DNA from 2 places in the Shewanella sp. 3_MG-2023 genome. Region 1 is predicted to be linked to the other one. Evidence: predicted binding sites of a transcription regulator. Region 1 holds the regulator's gene; the other holds the start of a gene.

Evidence for each region. Region 1 encodes MetJ, which represses methionine synthesis genes. Its sites were predicted from a motif close to TAGACGTCTAGACGTCTA; they were not measured.
Region 2: a site for MetJ is predicted at 3,776-3,793, ahead of metH (methionine synthase). Genes of this name have one in related genera too.

Annotation. Positions count from the first base shown of each region.
Region 1 covers NZ_JAUOSH010000005.1:171,040-179,134, forward strand. Annotated here, with positions in the region: gene Q4591_RS04680 (bifunctional aspartate kinase/homoserine dehydrogenase II) at 1-566, opposite strand, end outside; gene metB (cystathionine gamma-synthase) at 629-1,789, opposite strand; gene metJ (met regulon transcriptional regulator MetJ) at 1,997-2,311, shown strand; gene Q4591_RS04695 (sulfite exporter TauE/SafE family protein) at 2,448-3,188, shown strand; gene Q4591_RS04700 (conjugal transfer protein TraF) at 3,250-4,440, opposite strand; gene Q4591_RS04705 (LysR family transcriptional regulator) at 4,563-5,468, opposite strand; gene Q4591_RS04710 (SDR family oxidoreductase) at 5,606-6,325, shown strand; gene Q4591_RS04715 (ABC transporter transmembrane domain-containing protein) at 6,675-8,095, shown strand, end outside.
Region 2 covers NZ_JAUOSH010000036.1:7,059-15,153, reverse strand. Annotated here, with positions in the region: gene cobT (nicotinate-nucleotide--dimethylbenzimidazole phosphoribosyltransferase) at 1-507, opposite strand, end outside; gene Q4591_RS17125 (iron ABC transporter permease) at 532-1,629, opposite strand; gene Q4591_RS17120 (ABC transporter ATP-binding protein) at 1,671-2,558, opposite strand; cobalamin riboswitch at 2,676-2,848, opposite strand; gene Q4591_RS17115 (histidine phosphatase family protein) at 2,987-3,688, opposite strand; gene metH (methionine synthase) at 3,986-7,702, shown strand.

The DNA of each region.
Region 1 (8,095 bases):
TTGGCGCAGATAAAGCCGGTGATCACTAAGCGTGTATTTGGATTAGCATCCAGCAGCTTTTGGACTTTTTCGCGGGACTCATCAAGACGAATATTCGGCACAGGCCCTTCATCAGCCACCAGCAGTGAGCAGGCATCAATATTCGCGGCAGCAACGCCAGACTCTCTTAATAAGGCTGCCATTAATCGTGCTGACCAACGCTCACCAAAGCTTAATACATGATTGAGCTGAAATTCATTGCGCTCTTCAAGGGACAATAAACTGACTAATTGCGATTTATCGGTTGATAGGCGCTCACGTAAATCGCGCGCTTGTTCGTTTGAGAGAAGTTGCTCAATCAGGTTTTGCTGATAGCTCACCAGTACTTGTAGCTCTTCTTGCCACAAGTCACCGTTTTCTCTTAAGGAGAGTAATTTATATAAAAAGTTAGTACTTTTACCCGCAGCTGAAACAACGACTAAATCATCACTGTTGCCATGAGTCAGTAAAATATGGGCAACGCGGCGATAGCAATCTGCATCAGCAAGACTTGAACCACCAAATTTATGTAAATGACTGCGGGCCATTTTTCACTCCTTAAACAACATATACCAGCCTGACTACATGAATATAGCCAAGGGAGATTAACTTAAAGCGCAGCGACAGCAGCTAAGCCTACTTCAATATCGGCAACCAAGTCTTCAGCATCTTCAATCCCGACAGATAGTCGCAGTAAAGTATCTTTAATGCCAGCTTCATACCGTGCTGCAGGCGCCATTGCTCTATGGGTCATGGTTGCAGGTACGGCAACTAAGCTTTCCACTCCGCCTAAGCTTTCAGCAACACTGAAAATAGACAGTGCATTTAAAAAGGCGACCACTTCTGCTTCACCACCTTTAAGTTCGAAACTTAACATAGCGCCGAAGCCTTGTTGTTGCTTAGCTGCAATATCGTGACCTGGGTGGTCTTTTAAGCCTGGATAATACACTTTTTCGACAAGATTGCTGGCCTGAAGTACGTCAATAACTTGCTCAGCATTTTTTTGATGCTCGCGAATACGTACAGCTAAAGTACGAATGCCACGTAAGGTTAGGTAACTATCAAAAGCCGAGCCTGTTAGCCCTAAGGTGTTTGACCACCAGTGTAGTAACTCACCCAGTTCAGGGTCTTTTGCCACCACAGCGCCACCTACAACGTCACTATGACCATTGATATATTTGGTGGTGGAATGCATGACGATATCAGCGCCTAGCTCTAATGGCTGTTGCAAAATTGGCGATAAAAAGGTGTTATCAACCACAACTAAGGCATCGACTTTATGGCTTTGCTCAGCAATAGCTTTGATATCAACAACACGTAATAATGGGTTTGACGGCGTTTCTAACCACACCATTTTAGGTTTCTGAGCAATCGCATCACTGAGTGCTTGCTCATCTGTTTGATCAATCACCAGTAATTTAAATTGGCCTTTGTTGGCAAGATTTGTGAACAAACGGTAACTACCGCCATAACAATCGTGAGGCACAATCAGTAAATCATCGGGGCCTAATAAACTAGTGACCAAGGTAATCGCAGCCATACCGGTACAAGTAACCACCCCAGTAGCGCCATGTTCAAGTTTGGCAATGGCTTCACCTAACACGCAGCGCGTCGGGTTTCCTGAACGACTATAATCAAACTCTCTAGGGTTTTTATGGCCATCAAAAGAATAGTTTGTTGATAGATAAATCGGCGGGACTACAGCGCCGTATTGGGTATCTGACTCGATACCTTGGCGTACTGCTAGCGTAGCTGCGCGATGTTTGCTCATTGTAAACTCCTAAAGAATACACACTAAAGAGATGTCTAGATGGCTAAATGTACCTAAGCTAAGTCACATCGTCAATACAAATCAGCCGTTTAGACGTCTAAACATAAAGAAATCTATTTCCATTCGTTATAGAATAACCGCAATAATTTGACTGTTATTATTTAGCGGTTAAAATCTGCCACGAATCTATCGTATAAAGGTGAGTTAATGACTGAATGGAATGGCGACTATATCAGCCCATATGCCGAACATGGCAAAAAAAATGAACAAGTTAAAAAAATCACGGTATCCATACCTTTAAAAGTTTTAAAAGTATTGACTGATGAACGTACCCGCCGCCAGGTTAATAACTTACGTCATGCAACCAATAGTGAACTACTGTGTGAAGCATTTTTGCATGCCTACACTGGACAACCACTGCCAAATGACGGTGACTTATCAAAAGAAGGGCCTGATAGCATCCCATCTGAAGCAAAAGCTTTGATGGATGCCATGGGAATTGAGTGGGAAGATCTTGATTAAGTCAAGCTAGCGACTAGCGCTGAAGTACTTGCGCTAAAGCATAAGCCTGCTCAATTAATCAAACACTGCTCGTCATTTAACGCATCGAGCTCTCAAGCTGAGAGTGAGTTGCAGTATTGCGCCTAAAGAGTCGACAATGGAATTTATCGATCCGCAGACCTTGATGCTTGCATCGGTTATCATTTTTCTAGGCGCATTAACCCAAGGCCTTATCGGTTTTGGGCTTGCGGTTGTTGCCAGTCCACTTCTCTATATCATCGACCCACAATTAGTCCCAGCCCCTGTGATTATGATGGGTTTTTCCATCGCCTTATTGACCTTATTGCGTGAACGTACTCAACTGGAGTTTAATGGGCTGCAATATGCGCTGCTGGGGCGAATACCTGGTGGCTTTATGGGCGCAGGTTTATTACTGTTTGCCCCCCAAGCAGTACTGGGGTTAGCCATTGCCTTTATTGTCGGCGCAGCGGTGTTGCTGAGTATTTTTAAGATCACAGCGCCAGTAAATCGGCTTTCGCTATTTATTGCAGGTGTCTTGTCGGGGGTATTTGGAAATATTGCCGCCATTGGTGGGCCACCATTAGCGATTTTATTAGCCGGTAAAGATGCGCCGCAGTTTAGAGCCGCGCTATCGATCTTTTTTGTTTTCAGCTCAATGATCGCACTGATTATTTTAATGCTTGCAGGCTTAGTGGAAGAAAAGCATCTGTGGTTGTCATTGATGCTATTGCCATCTGTCATACTCGGAAATATTGCCGCAGGAAAGCTAACCAATAAGGTTGATAAAAATAAGACTCGCATCGCCACTATGGTGTTATGTAGCTTAAGTGCATTATTGCTAACCCTTAAGTCGTTAATTGAATTATCAGCAGGCTAGTCGATCATCTTTTTGTGGCAGATATAAATGCAACAATGATGACAGCTAAAAATGATAACGCTTAAAAGTGATAAGAAGTTTGCAGCACAGCGCCAATGGCATCATCACCATAGCTGCCGCTCATATCCAGCTTAAAGGCTTGGCCGATGGCAAAGCCGGTGCCGAAAGAGTAAATATCTACGCTATTATCTTTTAAGTCATGGCGGTAGCCCATGCGTAAAAACAGCCAGTCAGTGGCTTTAACTTCACCGCCCACTCGCCAATACTGCACCGCATCAAACTCGCTAAAACGGCTTTGCTCCACCAGATCAATATCCGTGGTTAAGGTGACTCTGGACCAATCATAAGCAGCTCCCACTGTGACTAACGGCTCAATTTGGTATTCAAATGTCCGTCCTTGAGCTTCAACTGTGGTTATTTTTTTACTGAATAAATTACGAGCAGACAGCCCTAAGGTTAAGCTTTCTGTTGGCTCAATAGCCACCCCAAGATCAAGGTTAAATAAGCTGTCATCATTTCGATATTTATCATCATCAAAATCATCGACATCAAAGTTATTGGCACTGGCACTGTAATGATAGGTATCAATGCGTTGAAACTTAGGTGAAATCCCAACTTTTACAGGCATGTTAACTATAGATAGTGGAAAGCTTAACGCCACCCCAAAATCTGTGACTCCGGCGGCTAATACAATGCCTTGAGAGTCTAAGTCAGTGAGATCTGCAGGAGGGTTGGCGGGATCGAGATTAGTCAGCATATCAATATCACCTTGAGCAATATCAGCAACGCCCATAGCGTCAAGGTGACTTTTGGAAAATAGCGCCATTGGCACGGTTTGAGTTGGCATTACTAATGCTGCGCCAATTGCGGCTGATACCGAGGCGTTAGTGCCGCTGAGGGCATTTAAATTAATAACTAAATCATCACGAAAACCAGCAATATCATCAGTATCATTGCCGTTTATGGCCGTTTCTAAGTCATCAAAACTGTCTTGTAGTGAGTCAAACTTATCAAGCATATTGTCGCTATCATCCACTTCAGCAGCCACAACCGGTAACAGTAAGGAGAACTCATTGGTTTTTGGGGCGTAAATAGCCAGTAAAGCGGGATTAATAAAACTTGCGCCGATACGGCTTGATGAGGCTACACCTGTACCGCCCATGCTATCACTGCGAGCTTCAAAATAAAGCTGGCTAGCTTGCGAACTTATCGCAAACAGCAGTAAAAACAATAGTAGCGCTATTGATCTCATTATTCACCATTTTCATTTTTAATTATCTAATAAAGATAGTCGAAAAAATTAAAAATAGGCTTCAATCCCGTTAGACTTTTACGGCATAGATGAATTTAATCAGCCGTTTTTTAAATGTTATTTTATGAATCAGGTAGATAGCGCTTAAAATTTTCCATGGTGAATTGAATAAATTTTTTCAGCCTTTCTGGTTGGAATTTATCTTTATGGTAAAGCATATAAAAAGGCGTGTCGGGAATATGCCAATCATTAAACACATTCACTAATTGACCCGCTGCAATTTCATTAGCGCAATATAAATAAGGTAATCGCACAATGCCATTTCCTGCTAAGGCGCTGGCTTTCATAGCGCGGCCATTTTTACACTTAAAACCGCCCTTAATGGCAACGTCTACAGCTTGAGCATCTTGCCTATGCCCAAAGCGCCAATGGCTGATCGAGCCAGTAATACACAGGTGATTATTAAGCTCGCTTGGATGCTGCGGTTGACCATATTTCGCTAAGTATTCAGGGGCGACTAAAGTGCGGTTTTCGATATCCATCAGCTTTCTGGCCACCAAGCTTGAATCTGCCAGTTCGCCCATGCGAAATACAATATCAAAATGGCCCTCGATTAAATCAACCCGCTGGCTACTAAAATCAAGATCGATGGTAATTTCAGGATACTGTTTAATAAAATCATTCACCAAGGCCACTAAAATATCTTCACCAATCACCCCGCCAACGCAATTAATGTGAATATTGCCCTGTAATGTTTCAGCGCTGTCTAATGTCATTGCCACCACCTGATCGATTTGCGCTAACGCTTGCTGGCATTGCAACAGCAATTGCTGACCTTGCTCTGTCAGTCTTTGGGTTCTGGTGGTTCTAATAATTAGGCTAACACCAAGAAATTTTTCTAAACTTAATAATTGCTTTGATAAATGCGAACGTGAGCAGCCTAAGACCTGTGCAGCTTGAGTAAAGTTACCTTGCTCAGCAATCACCACAAAGGCTCTGATATCAATCAAATTTATGTCTAAGTTCATAATAATGTCTATTTTAGTTTGTGGTCATCAACAAGTTATTAGGAGCCACAGGTAAACAATGATGTTCTTTGTGGATTATATATCAACAATGAGCCATTACCTATAATGGACACAACTTAACGAACGAGGTAAAAATCATGAAATCACTTGTTGTCATTACTGGCGCATCATCAGGTATTGGCGCCGCTATGGCGAATGCATTTAGCGCTAAAGGTCACCCACTACTTTTACTTGCTCGTCGCGTTGAACCAATGCAAGCACTTAACCTGCCCAACAGCTTATCTGTTAGCGTTGATGTTACTGATGCTGCAGCGATGAAAACAGCGATTGCGACTGCTGAAGCAAAGTTTGGCCCTGTTGGCTGTTTAGTCAATAACGCTGGCGTAATGCTACTTGGTCAAGCAGATGTACAAGATCCTGCCCAGTGGAGCCAAATGCTCAACATCAATGTGATGGGCGTGCTTAATGGTATTCACGCTGTGCTTGCTGATATGAAAGCCCGTAAAACAGGCACTATTATCAACGTAAGCTCTATAGCGGGTCGTAAAACATTCCCTAACCATGCAGCATATTGTGCCAGTAAGTTTGCTGTGCATGCGCTAACTGAAAATATCCGCGAAGAAGTGGCGATGGATGATGTGCGAATGGTGACTATCGCTCCAGGCGCTGTTGAAACAGCGCTGCTTAGCCACACAACCGATGAAGATATTAAAGCCGGCTACCAAGAATGGAAAGAGTTCATGGGCGGCGTTATCGAGCCTACAGCAGTTGCTGATGCGGCATTATTTGCCTTTGAAATGCCGCAAAATGTTTGTGTACGAGAAATTGTCTTAGCGCCAACTCGCCAACAACCTTAAGAATATATCAAGTCTAGATAGGTCTACATTTCAGCTAAAAACCATGAGTTATTACTCATGGTTTTTTATTATCTTTGCATTAATTTTAATAAGCGGCCTCCCTTTACATACTCCACGCGTACCTCATGCAAACTCATTCTCTTATCCCTCGTAATAATGCCGCCATTTCGAGCAAACTCGCTGCATCTGATTAAAAATCAGTTTAACCCCAAGATGTTATATTGATTGCTTAATATTTAAACTAAGTTAGATTAAGGTAAGGAAAATTGACTAAAACAAGCTACGCTTAAATCATTGGTTTATTGATTGCTTAGTCGTTACGCATTGCGATAAAAAGGACATTTTTTGTATGCAGGAAAACTTCAGTTTATTTTCCAGGAATAAAGCCTTTCCCGAGCTATTATTGTCATCGACATTTATCAATTTATTGTCGCTTGCGCTGCCATTCACCATGCTACAAATCTACGATCGTATTCTGCCAAATCAAGGTTATGGTACTGCCACTATTCTTGTTTCTGGTGTGGCGATTGCGATTTTACTGGAATTATTACTCAGATATGGCCGCAGTTGGCTACTTGCAGCATCAGCAGCCAATTTTGAATTAGAAACCACAACCAAGGTGGTTAACAAGCTCATGCAAGCGGACTATCACCATGTTGAATCCATGGGAACAGGTAAAGTTACTAATGGTTTAGCCAGTATTGCGAGTATGCGAGAGCTCTATTCAGGGCAAGCAATTGTGGCACTCATGGATTTTCCATTTGTGCTCATTTTTCTTGCATTGGTTGCCTATATTGGTGGCCCGCTGGTATTCATTCCGATAGTCGTCTGGGTACTTGTTGGCGCTCTGGTTTATGTCATTGGCAAAAAACTCGCCATAGCCACTGAGGATCTCGCTCTTTCAGATGCTGAACGAACCCGAATGTTGATACTGGTGTTATCAGGGCTAACCACAGCCAAGGCCCTATCTTTAGAAGACCGATTAGCCAGTATTTATAATAAAATAAACCACCAGCGACTAGCACAACAGCAACAAGTCGATTGGTTATCAGCTAAGTTACAAGAAGTCATCCAAGCAGCATCGCAAGGAACAACCCTAATATTAGTGATGCTAGGTTGTTTAGAAGTCCTTAACGGTTCGCTTACAACGGGTGGACTGGCTGCATGTTCAATATTAGCGGGTCGCGCCATCGCACCATTAAGTGCAATTATTAGCCTTCGTTCTCGACTTGTGAGTGCCAAAACGGCGATGTCACACGTAGATGATTTGACCGCCATTCCAGCCGAAGCGTTTAGTGCTGAAAAAATCTATCAACAAAAAATCCCTAACGGCCCTATTAGGTTTCAAAAAGTCGATAGCAGTAATTTAGGCACTGTCATTCAACAGTTGAATTTAGAGATCCTCCCTAAAACCTTAGTTACCCTGCAATCAAATCCCCTGAGTCATGCTAGCCACTTACTCAGTATCATTGCTGGATTTCAAAAGATAAGTACAGGTGAAGTCGCCATTGATGGGGTTTTACTTCATGCACACGATAGTAAAGAGTTTCGACAGTCCGTTAACTATGTTGCCCCTTGGCCAACCTTATTTGCAGGTAGTTTACTTGAGAATATGACCATGTTCAGAGCAGAGTATGAACCACAAGCAATGGCAATTGCTGACAGTTTAGGCTTAACGGCTAAAATTGCCGAATTGCCCAATGGTTATCAAACTTCAGTCGGTGAAAATGACAACCAAATGCTAAATAAAGGGGCAATTAAACTCATTGC
Region 2 (8,095 bases), on a different contig from region 1:
ATCATAGTGACGTTGCACCACTTCACTTGCATAGCTAAAGCCATCTTTAACCGCTAATAAACTCATGGCCGCTTTTTGATGAATTGCTTGAGTGCCATTGCCTAAACGATGCTGAGTAATACGAGGGTCATCAACTGGCTGCAACATGCCGCAATCAATCACTTCAAGGTTTAAACCCATTTGACGGCAAAAGACATTAATCGCAGCGCCGCCATTGGCAAAGTTAGCCACCATTTGTTGAGTAACTTCACTGGGGGCAATCGATACCCCATGAGCAGCAATACCATGATCGCCAGCAAACACCAACATAGCAGGCTTATTAATACTCAACTTATGCCTAATATTGTACTTTGGTTTCATATTAGCTTGTGGCGTTAGTTGCACTTGCGCAATCTGCATTGCTAGCGTTTCGAGTAACCCTAGCGCCCCTAGCGGCTTAGTTTTCTGATTAATTTTATGCTGTATTTGATCATCAAATTTATGACTAACTGGATCTACCGCAAACATCCCTTACTCTCCAAAACTGCAATCTCATCGACGATGACGTAATACAAAAAGAAAAAATACACTACCAATTGCGGCAGTGATAATACCTACCGGCAACTCTTGGTTGCCTAATAAACAACGGGCTAATACATCAATCCATACCATAAATATGCCGCCGACTAATGCCGTCATCATAATAGGTTGTTGCCCAGGATAGAGCAGCCGCACGGTATGAGGGATCATCAAGCCAACAAAGCCAATGCCGCCGCAACTTGCCACCAGCGTGGCGGTAATTAATGAACACAAAATAAGCATTGCTAAGCGAATTTTGGCGACGTTAACCCCTAAGGAGTGCGCCGTTTCATCCCCCGCTTGAATGGCTAATACCTGACGCTTAAAAGCTAAAATAATTAATATGCTGCAAACTACCACCACAGATGGGATAACCAGGCCTGCCCAGCTAGCTTTAGCAAAGCTGCCCAAACTCCAAAATAATACTGAAGCCGCCGCTTGAGGGCTTGAAAAATACAGTACCAAACTGGTTAGCGCGCCGAACATGAAAGAGGTGGCCACCCCAGACAATAGCATCCGCTCAACTTGGCTAGCACGACCAAAACCAGATAAACCTAATACCAACAGCACAGATAAACTCGAACCAATAAAAGCGCCAATTGGTAAACTAATGGATGACCAAGACCACCAGGCATCATTACTGAATAAGCCTGAACGTAAAATAGCATTGGCAAGATGACCAGAAGACTCTCCTAACCATTGCAGCACTAAGCCTTGGCTGCCAAAAAAGCTCAGCACTAATACCGCCCCAAATGACGCCCCAGAGCTAATACCAAATAAATAGGGATCCGCCAACGGGTTACGTGTCACCGTTTGCAATACACTGCCCGCAAGCGCCAAACCTGCGCCTGCCACAAAGGCTAAAATAATTCTTGGAAAACGCAGCTCAAACACAATCCGCTGCGTTAGTGAATCTGTTTCACCTGTACCTAATGCCAAATTAGCAAACAAGCTAACGACTTGTTCAAAACTGATATTAGCAGCGCCGAAACTTGCCGCGGCGATTGGAGTAACTAGGGTCACTATGGCAGTAACAAACAGCAGTAGCTTATGCTTAAAACTTAAACTCATCTGCTTTGCTAGCTTCACTGATTGTGTGGCATCAATGGCTGTCATTTATCGCCCTGCCCGTGGTTTGATTGGCCATGTTTTTGTTCAGAGCTTGGATATGCGTTTTGCTGCGAGCTTTGACAAGTGTTTTGATTAGCATTGTCATAATGACTTTGATAACCATAAAAATAAGTAATTAACGGTTTACCGTGCTGTGGGTGACTTGATATTTGGCAGCAAACATCAAACACGTTCCCCAAAATGGTTTCTGTTAATACTTCATCAGGTAAACCTTGAGCGATGCACTTTCCTTGATCAAGTAACAGCAATCTATCGCACATTGCGCTGGCTAAATTAAGATCGTGAATAGAGGCAATCACGCTAATGCCAAGTTGCCTAACCAACTCAAGAATTTGGATTTGATAGCGAATATCTAAATGATTAGTCGGCTCATCAAGGATCAATAACTGCGGCTTTTGCACGATAGCCCGTGCAATTAATGCCCGCTGTTTTTCACCGCCAGATAACTGCTCATATTGCTGCAAGGCTTTGTGCTCAAGACCCACTTTAGCCAGCGCCTTGGCAATATCATCTGCATCTGCTTGGGTATTGGTTTCAAAAAGGCCTTTATGGGGCGTTAAGCCCATAGAAACCAGTTGATGGGTGGTCATATCAAAATAATGGGGTGACTCTTGCTGCACAACGGCAACCTTAGTGGCCAATTGTTTATGAGAAAAACCATTAATATTGTCGCCAAATAAGCTGATTTTGCCAGCATCAGGGGTGATATAGCGATACAAGCAGCGCAGTAAGCTGGATTTACCCGCACCATTAGGGCCAATAAGCCCTAGCATTTCACCACGTTGCAAGGCAAAACTGACTTGAGAAAGGATCTCATTGTCTGCAACTGACCAGCTTAGCTGATCAACTGTTAATGCCGCAGTAGTCAAGATACTACCCCTGCGGTTATCCAAGAGGCATGTTTAGCCACATCTGGGGTTTTAATACTGATCACGATACAAACTCCGCCTGAGTTACCCGCTCAAGTTGTTGTTAGGTGCTGCTAATTCAGCAAGAAAAACTAAGCTAGGTATCTGACTTAATGGCATTCATTAATCACTTATCTTACAAGTGATGAGATGCTATTTTACAGTTGCGGGTACAGTTCGAGCTAAACAGCATTTAGGCTAGTTCTCGATTCCCTACTCATTTAGCGAACCGCTTGATACTGGTGTTGCTTAAAGCATTTCACACAAGCACTCAACTGCAGCTAAATTGACTTAATTTGAAATTTTATTGCACTTAATAAATGCGGCTTATATTGTACGGTATATCTGCCTAAGTGAAGTTAGTTTTTTCTGCTAATTTTAGGCTAAAACTAATTATTCCAGTTTAAACGATAGACGGGTTTAGTCGATTTATCATCAGCTTCAGGCCAAAACACATCAATGGTTACCGTCGCGGCATAATCTATATTCAGTTGTCCATATAGCCCTTTACAGCGCTCAAGCCCTAACACCAAAGCGATAATATGACGGATAACTCCACCGTGAGTCACTACCAGAGCAGTGGCTGATGCTGTTGCCTTAGCACTATTAGCCTCAGCAGTATGAGCTTCAGCCAAGTTGTAAGCTTGCAAGGTTATTTGCGCAAAAGCCTGCGCCACCCTTTGTTCAAATTCAGCCATGGGCTCAGCTTGGGGCGCGCCATGCTCCCAAGGGTTATCCCAATAGGCATCTAACGCTTTAGCGCTATGCTGATAAAGCTCTGCAAAGCTTTTTCCGTCCCACAAGCCAAAATCAATTTCCTGTAATTGAGACATTATCTCAACCTGTAAAGCTAAATCAGCACTCACTTGGTTTAACTGCTGCGCTAATTCAGCGGCAAACGCATGGCAGCGCACCAAAGGCGAACTGTATAGCTGCAGTGATGGCAAACAACCTAATAGCCCTAGCTTAGCCGCACTCTGGTGCATGTTCGTTAGCCCCAAATCAGTTAGCGCCACATCGGTTTTACCCCGCAAAATACTGTCGCCCTCACATTGGCCATGGCGTAACAATATTATCTTAGCTTGCTTCATCTAAGGAGACTCCATCGGCCGTTTCAATTGGCTTATGTTTTTAGTGTGAGCAATGGGCTTGCTCTTACAATCTATTTAAACGTATTATGGACGTCTATACGTTTAAATGTCCAAACAAAATATTTTAAGATGAATTTTATTACAGGGGATTTCGCATTATTCTGCCCTATAAAAGCATAAATAAAGGTATGCTTATTTCATCTAAAACCGTTAACACAATCCACTAACTACTTAAGTTAGCGTGTTATTTAACGCTCGATTAAGTGATTAGCATAAAAGCAATTAAGGTAATACGTTATGGCGAAGTCGACTTCCTACAGTCAGGTACTTGAACAACTTACAAATACGCTAAAACAGCGCATAGTTATCCTCGATGGTGCCATGGGCACAATGATTCAAGACTACAAACTGGAAGAAGCCGACTATCGTGGTGAGCGTTTTAAAGACTGGCACTGTGACGTAAAAGGCAACAACGACATGTTGGTGCTAAGCCAACGCCAAATCATTAAAGATATCCACACTAAATACCTGTTAGCGGGTGCTGACATTATTGAAACCAATACCTTTAATGCCACCACGATTGCTATGGCCGATTACGACATGCAGTCGTTGTCAGCAGAAATTAACCTTGAAGGCGCCAAAGTTGCCCGTGAAGCCGCTGATGACGTTACTGCGCAAACGGGTATTAAACGCTATGTTGCAGGGGTGCTTGGGCCAACCAACCGCACTTGCTCTATCAGCCCAGATGTAAACGACCCCAGTTTTCGTAATATCACTTTTGATCAATTAGTCGAAGCCTATGTTGAATCAACCCGTGCATTAATTGATGGCGGCGCAGATATCATCATGGTCGAAACCATCTTTGATACCCTCAACGCCAAAGCCGCATTATTTGCCATCGAATTAGTGTTTGATCAAATTGGTGATCGGCTACCTGTAATGATTTCAGGCACCATTACTGATGCTTCAGGTCGTACCCTAACAGGGCAAACCACCGAAGGCTTTTACAACTCACTGCGCCATATCAAACCATTATCCATTGGCCTTAACTGCGCCCTTGGCCCAAAAGAGTTGCGTCCCTACGTTGAAGAGTTATCACGGATTGCAGAATGTTATGTTTCTGCCCACCCTAACGCTGGCTTACCTAATGAGTTTGGCGGTTACGATGAAACCCCAGAAGAAATGGCCGAAGTGATCAGTGATTGGGCCCGAGAAGGCATGCTCAATATTGTGGGTGGCTGTTGTGGTAGTACACCCGCGCACATTAGCGTTATTCGCGATGCCGTTATCAGCCATGAGCCACGTGTCATACCTGATATTCCCGTTGCCTGTCGCTTATCAGGGCTTGAGCCATTAACCATTGATGGCAACTCATTATTTGTTAACGTCGGCGAGCGCGCCAACGTCACAGGTTCAGCCAAATTCCTGCGGTTAATTAAAGAAGAAAAGTTTGAAGAGGCCCTAGATGTCGTGCGTGAGCAAGTTGAAAACGGCGCACAAATCATCGATGTCAACATGGATGAAGGTATGCTTGATGGCGTCGAGTCGATGAAAAAGTTCTTGAACTTAATCGCCTCAGAGCCTGATATTTCCCGCGTGCCTATCATGATCGACTCATCAAAATGGGACGTGATTGAAGCTGGCCTTAAATGCGTTCAAGGCAAGTCGATTGTTAACTCCATTTCGATGAAAGAAGGTGAACAAGCCTTTATTCAGCAAGCCACCTTAGTGAAACGCTATGGCGCAGCCGCTATTGTGATGGCATTTGATGAAGATGGCCAAGCCGATACCCGCGCCCGTAAAACCGAAATCTGTACCCGCGCCTATCGCATACTGGTTGATGTGGTTGGCTTTGCCCCAGAAGACATCATTTTCGACCCGAATATATTTGCCATTGCCACCGGCATTGACGAGCACGATAACTACGCCGTCGATTTTATTGAGTCCATTAAAGACATTAAAGCCACTCTACCCCATGCAATGATTTCTGGCGGTGTGTCAAACGTCTCGTTCTCGTTTCGTGGTAACAACCCAGTCCGCGAAGCCATTCATGCGGTGTTTTTATACCACGCGATTCAAGCGGGCATGGACATGGGTATCGTTAACGCAGGTCAGTTAGCCATATTTGATGACATCGACAAAGACTTAAAAGAAAAAGTCGAAAATGTGGTACTGAATTTACCTTGCCCCGTTGCCGACTCAAGCAATACTGAGCAACTACTAGATGTTGCTGAGCGTTTTCGTGGTGACGGCAAACAAGTGGCTAAAAAGGAAGACTTAGCTTGGCGTAGTCTGCCCGTTAATGAGCGCTTATCCCACGCCTTAGTGAAAGGCATTACTGAGTTTATCGACCAAGACACCGAAGAAGCGCGCGCCGCTGCCACCCGCCCACTTGATGTGATTGAAGGGCCATTAATGGATGGGATGAATGTGGTCGGTGACTTATTTGGCTCAGGCAAAATGTTTCTGCCGCAAGTCGTTAAATCGGCTAGGGTAATGAAAAAAGCCGTGGCTTATTTAAACCCATACATTGAAGCGGAAAAAGTTGAAGGTCAATCAAACGGTAAAATTTTAATGGTTACCGTAAAAGGTGACGTGCACGATATTGGTAAAAACATTGTCGGCGTGGTGCTAGCCTGTAACGGCTTTGAAGTGTTCGACCTAGGCGTCATGGTGTCAGTTGAAAAAATCCTCGAAGCCGTAAAAGAGCACAATATTGATATTATTGGTATGTCAGGGCTTATTACCCCAAGCCTTGATGAAATGGTACATAACGTCAAAACCTTCCACCGAGAAGGGTTAACCATTCCGGCGATTATTGGCGGTGCAACCTGCTCAAAAATTCATACCGCAGTAAAAATTGCCCCACATTATCCACATGGTGCAATTTACATTGCCGATGCCTCGCGCGCCGTGCCTATGGTGTCAAAACTGGTTAATAACGACACTCGCCAGCCCACCATTGATGCAACCTATGCTGAATACGACATCATGCGTGAAAAGCGGTTATCACAAACCAAACGCAAAACCATAGTGTCAATTGACGCTGCCCGTGAAAACCGCTGTAAACACGATTGGGATAACTACACCCCATTTAAACCGAACAAATTGGGCCGCCAAGTATTTGATGATTACCCACTAGAAGATCTAGTGGATCGCATCGATTGGACGCCGTTTTTCAGAAGCTGGGAGCTGCATGGTCACTTCCCTGAAATTTTAGATGATAAAATTGTCGGTGAAGAAGCCCGTAAGCTCTATGCCGATGGTAAAGCCATGCTTGCAACCATCATCAGTGAAAAATGGCTTACTGCCAAAGCGGTCATTGGCTTATTCCCTGCCAATACCGTTAACCATGACGACATTGAGCTATACACAGATGAAACACGCACCACAGTTGAAATGACCACCCATCACTTGCGGATGCAGCTTGAACGTGTGGGCAATGACAACTTCTGCCTGGCTGATTTTGTCGCGCCAAAAGACTCAGGCGTCGCCGACTACATGGGCGGCTTTGCTGTTACCGCAGGCCACGGCATTGATGAACATGTGGCACGTTTTGAAGCCAACCATGATGACTACAACGCCATTATGCTTAAGTGCCTAGCCGACCGTTTAGCTGAAGCCTTTGCAGAGCGTATGCATGAACGGGTACGTAAAGAATTTTGGGGTTACGCTGCAGATGAAGTATTGGATAACGAAGCCCTTATTCGTGAAAAGTACAAAGGTATTCGCCCAGCACCTGGTTACCCAGCCTGTCCTGATCATACTGAAAAAGGCTTGTTATGGGATTTACTAAAACCCGATGAAACGATTGACCTTAATATCACTGAAAGTTATGCCATGTTCCCAACCGCTGCGGTATCAGGCTGGTACTTTGCTCACCCTAAATCACGTTACTTTGGGGTGACCAATATTGGTAAAGATCAAGTTGAGGATTATGCTGAGCGTAAAGGAATGACATTGGCAGAAGCGGAGAAGTGGTTATCACCAGTGTTGGATTATGACCCTGAATAGAGAGTGATCCTGAGTAGAGAGTGATCCTGAGTAGAGAGTGATCCAGAGTAATCATTGATTACTCTATTTCCAAACTTAATTTGGATTAAAAATGTGGCCTATGTGCCACATTTTTTACATCTAAATTTAACCATTTAAGGTCTTGATTAATTAATCTAAAACCCTAGGCTCATTGTAACCCATTGCCTGCCGCAGGCCTTCGTGCAAGCACGACTATGACACGCTGCAAGTTCATCCCTGAAAGCTCGGCCATGACGTCCATGTCATGGACGGTCACAGCCGCGCTTACACCTGATATTCAATCTCTTCGATTTGGGCTTACTTGTGACTACGATACGTGTAAACAGCCCTATCATTAAAGAAAACCTTGGTAGTTATTAGGTTATTTTTATC